DNA from 2 places in the Siminovitchia sp. FSL H7-0308 genome. Region 2 is predicted to be linked to the other one. Evidence: riboswitches for the same ligand, from Rfam matches in the RefSeq annotation. Region 2 holds a riboswitch; the other holds the start of a gene.
What was found. A riboswitch is a leader RNA that binds a small molecule or an ion and turns the genes downstream of it on or off. The one in region 2 is predicted to bind S-adenosylmethionine.

Region 1: linked by a shared signal. The riboswitch ahead of metK (methionine adenosyltransferase) and the one ahead of MHB50_RS02370 (O-acetylhomoserine aminocarboxypropyltransferase/cysteine synthase family protein) in region 2 are both predicted to bind S-adenosylmethionine.

Annotation. Positions count from the first base shown of each region.
Region 1 covers NZ_CP150282.1:802,875-807,952, forward strand. Annotated here, with positions in the region: gene pckA (phosphoenolpyruvate carboxykinase (ATP)) at 136-1,725, opposite strand; SAM riboswitch class I at 1,990-2,118, shown strand; gene metK (methionine adenosyltransferase) at 2,272-3,471, shown strand; gene MHB50_RS03860 (nitronate monooxygenase) at 3,729-4,649, shown strand; gene asnB (asparagine synthase (glutamine-hydrolyzing)) at 4,811-5,078, shown strand, end outside.
Region 2 covers NZ_CP150282.1:499,550-504,627, reverse strand. Annotated here, with positions in the region: gene MHB50_RS02375 (DUF3891 family protein) at 397-1,170, shown strand; gene MHB50_RS02370 (O-acetylhomoserine aminocarboxypropyltransferase/cysteine synthase family protein) at 1,212-2,516, opposite strand; SAM riboswitch class I at 2,666-2,777, opposite strand; gene MHB50_RS02365 (redoxin domain-containing protein) at 2,880-3,473, opposite strand; gene MHB50_RS02360 (hypothetical protein) at 3,466-4,083, opposite strand; gene cls (cardiolipin synthase) at 4,114-5,078, opposite strand, start outside.

The DNA.
Region 1 (5,078 bases), 300 kb from region 2:
CGGAGCTCCCCAAAACAGCTTTATTCACATAAACTACTTCTGCGAGTTAACGTCAACTGTGAGACAACGGGAAGCGCCATTTTAAAAGCAAAAAAGTTTGCAGAGGCATATTTTCCTCCGCAAACTTTTCAATCATTATTTAGCTATTGGTCCACCCAGTTGTTTGATGAGTTTATCAACATGTGAAAACTTGGAGAAGTTTTGATCGAACTTGCCAGCCAATTCTTTGGCTTTCGCATAGTAGGCTTTTTCATCAGACCAGGTTTTGTTTGGTTGAAGTACTTCATCAGGCACTCCAGGAACGTGGAGTGGAATAGAGAGACCAAATACTTTATCTTGAACGGTTTCAACGTTTTCTAATTCTCCATTTAGCGCTGCTTGAACCATGGCGCGTGTGTAGCTTAAATTCATTCTGCTGCCGACTCCATATTCTCCGCCGGTCCAGCCTGTATTAACGAGGAAAACCTGGACTCCGTGCTCATCAATTTTCTTTCCGAGCATTTCAGCATATCGTGCAGCCGGGAGCGGTAGGAATGGCGCTCCGAAGCATGTCGAGAATGTCGCTTCAGGTGATGTAACGCCTCTTTCTGTTCCAGCGAGCTTGGACGTGTACCCGCTCAAGAAATGGTACATGGCCTGCTCCTTTGTTAACTTGCTGATTGGAGGCAGTACGCCAAAAGCATCGGCAGTTAAAAATACGATAACAGAAGGATGGCCGGCGATGCTTGGTTCAACGATGTTGTCGATTGCCTGGATTGGATAGGCCGCTCTTGTGTTTTCCGTCAGCGTTGTGTCATCATACAGCGGTTCGCGTGAATCCGGATCAACAATGACATTCTCTAAAACAGAACCAAATGTAATGGCATTATAAATTTGCGGCTCTTTTTCTACTGATAAGCCTGCCGTTTTTGCATAACAGCCGCCTTCAACGTTAAAGACTCCGTTTGGAGACCAGCCGTGCTCGTCATCACCGATTAACCGGCGGTTTGGATCGGCAGACAATGTCGTTTTGCCTGTTCCGGACAATCCGAAGAATAATGCTACATCGCCCTCAATTCCAACGTTGGCCGAGCAATGCATCGATAAGATGTCCGCTTCCGGGAGAACATAGTTCATGACAGAGAAGATGGATTTCTTCATCTCTCCCGCATACTCTGTTCCACCGATTAAAACAATTTTTCGTTCGAATGACACGATAATAAACGTTTCTGATTTTGTGCCGTCAACTTCAGGGTTCGCTTTGAAGCCTGGAGCTGAAACAACAGTAAATTCAGTTTGATGTTTTGCAAGTTCTTCCGCGGAAGGGCGTATAAACAGCTGATGGGCAAAAAGATTATGCCAGGCATATTCATTCACGACTTGGATCGGTAAACGGTACTTTTCATCAGCTCCGGCAAATCCTTTAAAAACAAAAATTTCATCTCTTGATTGTAAATATTTGATCACCTTCGTGTAGAGCTTTTCAAATACATCTGAAGAAATGGGCTGGTTAACGGAACCCCATTCAATTTTGTCTTTTACAGATGGTTCCTCTACAATAAACTTATCCTTAGGGGAACGGCCTGTATATTTTCCTGTTTCGGCGCGCACAGCACCTGATGCAGTAAGAATTCCTTCATTGCGGTTTAATACTTTTTCGACCAGCCGAGGAACTGATAATTGTAAATGAACGTTTTGCCCATTTATTAATTGAGTTAATTCGCTTTTGATGCCTATTGAACTCATTCCTTACCCTTCCTTTGTTTTGATTTTTAAGTTTTAGGTACTTGAGAATTAGTATAACACATTTAAATGAATAGTCTATACTATTTTTGAAGATTTCATGAACATGGGCTGGCATTTCATTATATACCCTATTTCTTTAAAAAAAGCCAGAAAAGACTCTTTTTCATGAAAATATCGCCCGATTTTCCAAGATCTTTATATAATTAAGGGTTCCCTGTTGACATCGTTTTATCATTTAGGTTATGATTTTATAATGAATGGATACTCTTATCCTGAGATGGTGGAGGAAACAGGTCCTTTGAAGCCCGGCAACCTGCTATGAGCAAGCGAGTATGCTTGACGAATAGAAAGGTGCTTACCTGTAGCAAGGTCGAAAGCCTTGGACGATAAGAGTGAAAGGCTCGAACACGATGACAAAACCTTTCCTCAATGATTTACTGTGGGGAAAGGTTTTTTTGCTTTATTTGGCAAGTTCGCATGAAAATGCTTCATATGAAGCATTTTCTATTGGATCCATTATTTTTATTGTTAAAAGGAGGAGCTTTGATGTCCAAAAATCGGCGGTTATTTACATCTGAGTCCGTTACTGAGGGACATCCGGATAAAATTTGTGATCAAATATCTGATGCCATATTGGATGCCATCCTTGCCGAGGATGCAAATGCCCGTGTGGCTTGTGAAACATCCGTTACGACCGGGCTTGTTTTAGTTGCCGGGGAAATTACAACATCTACTTATGTTGATATTCCAAAGATCGTTCGCGACACTTTGAAAGGCATTGGGTATACACGTGCAAAATACGGCTTTGATGCCGAGACATGTGCGGTCATTACTTCGATTGATGAGCAATCGCCTGATATTGCTGCGGGGGTAGATGTCGCCCTTGAAGCAAGAGAAGGAGAAATGAGCGATGAAGAAATCGAAGCGATCGGAGCAGGAGACCAAGGGCTTATGTTCGGCTATGCATGCAATGAGACGAAAGAGCTGATGCCGCTTCCCATATCGCTGGCTCACAAGCTTTCAAGGCGGCTGGCTGAAATCCGCAAGAACGAAGTGGTACCGTACTTGCGTCCCGACGGAAAAACGCAAGTAACGATTGAATATAACGAAGACGGAAAGCCTGTTCGTGTGGACACGATTGTCATTTCGGCCCAGCACCATCCAGAAATTACCTTGGAACAAATTCAACAGGATATAATAGAACATGTCATTAAGCCAGTCGTGCCTCCCGAATTAATGGATGATAAAACCAAATATTTTATCAATCCGACGGGACGCTTTGTTATTGGGGGACCTCAGGGAGATGCGGGGTTAACAGGAAGAAAGATCATCGTCGATACGTATGGAGGCTATGCCCGCCATGGAGGCGGCGCCTTTTCCGGAAAGGACCCAACGAAGGTAGACCGCTCTGCGGCCTATGCCGCAAGATATGTGGCGAAAAATATCGTGGCAGCGGGTGTTGCGGATAAATGTGAAGTACAGCTCGCGTATGCGATTGGTGTCGCCCAGCCTGTTTCCATTTCAGTAGACACGTTTGGCACCGGAAAAGTGGATGAAGAAACACTTGTAAAAGCGATTCGGAAAACCTTTGACCTTCGCCCGGCAGGGATTATTAAAATGCTCGACTTGCGACGTCCTATTTACAAGCAAACGGCTGCTTACGGCCATTTTGGCCGGACGGATATCGACTTGCCTTGGGAGAGGACCGATAAGGCTGATGCCCTTGTCAGCTTAACTTCTGTGTAATTTGATGCAGCGGAGCCGCATAAGTGCGGCTTCGCATTTTTTTACCTGAAAGAGCCAAAAAATTGTGTCATTGACATCAGTTATTGATGTGGGAGAATAGTTAATTAAGTAAGAAATATTTGGCATTGGGGGAATGATGATGAAAAAAAGACATACCTTTGTTGAATTGAGGGAATTTTTCGCCGATGGAACATGTGCTTGTGAGTATCCGAATTTGGGAACGAAAGAGCGAAAAAGAAGTAAGAAGGTGATAAAAAATGCTTAAACTTCCTGTCATCGTAGCGCCGATGTTTTTAGTATCAACGCCCAAAATGGTTATTGAAGCGGGGAAGTCGGGCGTCATCGGTTCCTTCCCGCTTTTAAATGCTCGTCCTGCTGAAGTATGCGCGCAGTGGCTTGAAGAAGTGAATAAAGGCTTGGCGGGAAAGGCTTGGGCTGTAAATTTGATTTGTCACAGAAAAGCAAATAAACGATATGATGAAGATATTGAGTTAATCCGGACATATCAACCGCCGATTGTGATTACATCTCTGGGAAATCCCGGTGAAGTGCTGGACATTGTACATGGATATGGCGGACTTGTTTATTCGGATGTTGCTCATATCAGCCATGCGAAAAAAGCGGCACATATAGGAGTAGATGGATTGATTTTAGTATGTGCTGGCGCCGGAGGGCACGGTGGTACGCTGAATCCGTTTGCTTTTATCGCGGCGGTAAAAGAATTTTATGATGGAACAATTATTTTGTCGGGGGCGATTTCTACGGGGAAGGATGTTTTGGCCGCGCGAGTAATGGGAGCTGATTTTGCCTATATGGGCACTCGTTTTTTGGCTGCGCATGAAAGCAATGCGGATGATGAATATAAAAACATGGTGCTTCAGTCCACCATTGAAGACATTCTTTATACAGATGCTTTGAGCGGAGTCCACGCGAATATTCTGATTCCCAGCCTGATCAAGGAAGGGATTGATCCAGAGACATTAAAGCCGAACGAAAAGGTGGATTTATCGCATTTGGTTAACGTGAAAGCATGGCGCGATATTTGGTCTGCGGGCCAGGGAATCACCACTGTCAAGAAAAAGGAAACAACGAGGGAAATTGTGGAAATACTGTTAAAAGAATATGAGGAAGGAAAAGCGGACTTATTACAAAACGAATTTAGAGTAAAAATAGACTAATTGCTGAAACAACGGATCATACGAGAGGGCCGTTCACATATTGTCTCTCTCTTTTTTGCCAGGCAATATAATTTTGATTCGTTTATATCTGCAAATGAGGAGGAAATAATGTTAATATAAGTAAGGTATTGCTTGAATTTAATTAGAGTAGGTGACACACAATGTGCGGTTTTATCGGTTGCATCCATGAACAAGCAACAGAACAAAATGATTCAGAGAAGAAATTGTTGAAGCAAATGAACGATTTAATCGTCCACCGCGGTCCGGATGATGAAGGCTTTTTTTCTGATGAACATATCCGTTTCGGATTTAGGCGGTTGAGTATTATCGATATAGAAAGTGGAAGCCAGCCCTTATCATATGAGAATGACCGTTACTGGATTATCTTTAATGGAGAAATATACAATTTTGTCGAATTGCGTGAGGAAC
Region 2 (5,078 bases):
ATGATACACTAGGACAATTTATCCCGCATGTAAGGTGCCGTAAGACTCCCACTTCAAGACCTGAGTTAATATAAAAGGTCTAACTGGGAGATAACGGCACCTAAATGCCCGATTGGTTCAACTAACATTCAGTAGGAGATGGAAGAAAACTCCTACTAAATGAAGTTTCACTGTATTGTTCGTTTTTTCATCAGCTGATTTTGTTGTGTACCAGACTCGTTTTTTACCAGTGGCAGTAATAGGAAAGTTCAAACTTGGCGAACGTATTATAGAAACAGCCGCTTCTTCTCACAGTGGGGTAATATCCATGCATCCTTCATGCCGTTTACGACATACCTGTTTACGGGGCGAAAAAATGTTACCATATAAAGAATGATCATATGAAGGAGGCGCCTCATGATCGTCAGGGACCGTTTGGGTGAATTTGTCATGATCGAACAAGACCATCATGCCCGCATATCAGGTGAAATTTTTTCCTATTGGCAGCCAGAATACTACAGAGGTGTGAAATGGAAAAAGTCGGTTCTGCACGCTGTCGCCAATCATGATTGCGGTTGGAAAATGATTGACCAGCAGCCTTTTTGGAACGACAAAAAACGGGCTCCGTACACGTTTATGGATTTTCCCCCACCTGCCAAAACACTTATATATAGCAGCGGGATAAATGAAGTAGAAAGCCGCGATCCATACGCAGCACTCTTATGCAGTGAACATTATGTGCGTTTTCAACAGCATGATGAAACCCCCGAAGCGAAACAATTTGTTACATCCGAAAAGGCCAGGCAGCATAGGCTGATGACATCCATTACCGACTTTAAGCGGTCTTTGTTCGATTTCCACTATGGACTTCTCCAGCTTTGTGACAATTTATCTTTGTATATTTGTCTCAATGAACCCGGTGTAAACAAAGAAAAAGAATTTCCATTTTTCCGCAAAGGCATTCCCCTGCCGCATACACTTAATGTTTTTTCTAAGGGAGTACTGCATGCACGCTGGCTGGATAGCCATACAATCGGCTTGGATGAATTCCCTTTGAAACAGCCGATTACCGTCAGCTTGAAACAAAAAACAGTTTCCAAAGAAAAGATTTCCAAGCAAGGACTCATCGAAAGCTATTTGGCTACTCCATATGAAACGGTTGGTATTCGGCTAGTGCCTACAGAAAAATAAGGCTGTAAACGCTCGTGACGTTCACAGCCTTATGCAGCATTTTAATTGGATTGCTTTACAGCTTCAACTGCTTTTTCAATCGCTTGCCCCAAGTCGGCTGTAATGTCTTCTACAGCTTCCAATCCAATGGCAAGGCGGATTAATTCTTCCGTTACGCCTGTATCTTTCAATTCTTCGGCGCTTAACTGCTGGTGAGTGGTTGACGCGGGATGAATGATCAGTGATTTTGCATCTCCGACATTTGCCACATGAGACCAAAGCTTAACATTATCAATCGCATTTCTCCCTGCTTCCCTTCCGCCTTTAATGCCAAAATTGACGACGGCGCCAGGGCCTTTTGGCAAGTATTTTTGAGCGAGTTCGTAAGATGGATGGCTTTCAAGACCCGGATAGGAAACCCATTCAACTGCATCATGGTTTTGTAAAAATTCAGCGACTGCTTTGGCATTTTCAACATGTCTTTGAACACGAACGTGCAATGTTTCAAGTCCTTGCAGGAAAATAAAGGCATTGTCCGGGCTTAGGCAAGGTCCAAAGTCACGAAGCAATTGCACGCGAAGTTTAACGGCAAATGCGGCTTCCGGCAAATCAATTCCGTAGCGGATGCCGTGATAACTTCTGTCCGGCTTGATAAAATCCGGGAATTTTTCGTTATTCCAATCGAACTTGCCGGCATCGACGACAACTCCTCCGATCGCTGTTCCGTGTCCACCGATCCATTTTGTGGCTGAATGAACAACGATATCCGCTCCCCACTCGATCGGCCTTAGTAAGTATGGTGTGGCAAACGTGCTGTCCACGATCAATGGAATTCGATGGTTATGGGCCACTTTGGCAACTGCTTCTATATCAAGTACGTGAAGGCTCGGATTTCCGATTACCTCCGCAAAAATTGCTTTCGTTTTTGGCGTGAGCGCTTTACGGAAGTTTTCTGGATCTTTTGGATCGACAAATTTTACATGGATGCCATATTTCGGAAGAGTGGTTGAAAACAGGTTATATGTTCCGCCATATAGATCGGTCGCCGCTACTATTTCATCTCCGGCTCCGGCAATATTCAAGATGGAAAACGCGATAGCCGCCGCTCCAGAAGAAAGAGCAACAGCAGCTGTGCCTCCCTCTAATTCCGCTACTCTTTTTTCAAATACATCCACGGTCGGGTTCATGATTCTTGTATAAATGTTGCCCGGCTCTTCCAAAGCAAACAATTTTTGGGCATGTTCCGTGTTTTTAAAAACATAAGCAGTTGTTCTGTACACGGGAACTGCACGAGATCCTGTTTCATCTGGCTCCTGTCCCCCATGAAGCAATACTGTTTCCGGCTGATAATTTTTTCCTTGTGTCATTTTTTGACACCCTCCTTAAAATGATTTTAAAGCCATCGGAATAATAAGATTTATGGCGATTAAACGTCTCAATCTTGAGAAAAGGGGGAGATTTCGTAAATCAAAAAGCCCCCTTCCGAATAAGAAGAGGGCTGATTTATCTTTTCCTCCCCTTATCTTCCAAGCCATAGTCATGACCTGTAGGAATTAGCACCTTTTCAGAAAAAACTGAAGGTTGCCGGGCATCGCAGGGCCTATTCCCTCCGCCGCTCTTGATAAGAGTAATGCTGATATCATTTAGTTTTTATGTGGTTGTTTTAACTCTTGCATGTAAGTATATACTACCGCTCTATCGCCTGTCAAACATTTTTCAAAAATAAAACATTAATTCATTTCTGAAACAAGTCGTTCCATCATTTCTTGATCCATTGGGCCAATGATTTTTTTGCGGATAATCCCATTTGTATCAATCATATAGGTCGTTGGAATGGTGATCGTCTGATATGTGTTCCCGACATCTCCCTCTTCATCCAAAAGGATCGGAAATGTTAGTTTGTATTCGCTTTTGAATTCTTCCACTTTTGAACGTTTATTGGATACTCGCTCAGCATATGTCAAGTTGACCGCGATAATTTCCACGTTTTGGCTGTTCGCCTTCGTTTCATAATATTGTTGCATGTGAGGCATTTCAGCTTTGCAAGGGGGACACCAAGTAGCCCAAAAATTTAAAATGACTTTCTTTCCCTTGTAATCTGAAAGTCTCTTTTTTTCCCCATTCAATGACGACAGCTCAAAATTTGGAGGTACTTCCCCTTCTTTTAAACCTTCTTTCGCAAAAGTCTTTTCTGCTGCTTGAGAGTTGAATTGCTCTTGAGCCGACTTGATTTCGTTGTTCTCACGTATATCCTTGATGATATTCACAACCACAATCCCCAGCAATAAGCCAATCAGTGCCAGTCCAAATATTCTCTTACTCATCGGCTCTCTTCCTTTCTGTAAGTATGGTTGCGGCTAAAGCGCCACAAACCGCCACGTACGTTGCCATCGGAGCAGATAGCATGTCTCCCTTAAAAGAATAGATGAAGGCTTGGAAACATGTAAATAAGATGAGGAGTTGCAACTGCCAAATGGTTTGTCCCGCTTTTTTCCTTGTCCATAAGAAAAACAGGATCGCTCCCAATATATGGATAGACCCCATTAGTATATGCCGCGCATTCAACAGATAGAACGCAAGTTCATACACAAGGGCCGAAAACAACCATGCCTCCACGAGCAGGCTACTGTTTAGCCTGTTTCGCAGCACTTTTACACACAGATAAATAAATGCCCCGGCCATGCCTAATGCATAGCCTTTCCAGCCACCATTAAAATATAGGATCATCAGCGGATTCTTGATCACAGTTGAAAATTGAAAAAGGATGACGCTTAGCTTCCATATAAGAAAAAATATAAAAAATGCATTGCCCATATCATCTGCCACTACTTTTTTTCTTTGAATGACAAAGTAAAGAGATGTAAGCAAAAACGCTGCGCCAATGGCTGCCCAAGATGCAGGAAAAGAGAGAGGGCCGATCGTATACCACTTCAAAACAATTACCCCATTTTTCTTTCAGAAATATTAAAGAACTGGTGACAATAAACGGGAAATCGACTCTTTGAATCGTATAAAAAGCGGCCTTTCTAAATATTCTTTGTAGGTGAGCTCCCGTGACAGTTCGACATCCTTTTTAAAAATATCAACGAGTTTTTCAACAACTGCGTCATCATATAAAAAAGCGTTCACTTCAAAATTGAGACGAAAACTGCGTACATCGATATTGGCCGTTCCCACTGTGGCAATTTTACCATCCGCGATTAATGTTTTTGCATGAATAAAGCCATTTTCATAAATATATACTTTTGCGCCCGTTTTTAACATTTCTCCAACATTGGAATACGTCGCCCAGTACACAAATGGATGGTCAGGCTTATTCGGAATCATCAATCTTACATCTACACCAGACAATACAGCAATTTTTAATGCGTCCAATACACTCGCATCCGGGATAAAATAGGGAGTTTGTATATAAATATAATCTTTGGCAGAGTTGATCATTTTGATATATCCATACTTAATCTGCTCCCATTCGGAATCCGGACCGCTTGAAACAATTTGGACATCCGTATCCCCAATAGAATTTATCTCGGGGAACAGTCTGTCTTCATAACTGATTTTACTGGAAGACGCTTGGTTCCAATCCAGAATAAAACGTGTTTGCATGGCAAACACAGCCTTCCCAAAAATCCGCAAATGAGTGTCCCGCCAGTAGCCAAACTTTTGATTTAACCCCAAATATTCATCTCCGATGTTAAAGCCGCCTATATAGCCAACCTTTCCATCAATGATTGCCAACTTCCTATGATTACGATAATTCACCTGCAAGTTAAGATGAGGGATAATCGCAGGGAAAAAAGCACTCACTTTTCCGCCGGCTTCAATCAGCGGACGAAAAAACTTCCTCGGTAGTCGCCTTGAACCCATGGCGTCATAAAGAACACGTACCTCCACACCTTCTTTTGCTTTCGACACCAACAAGGATAAAA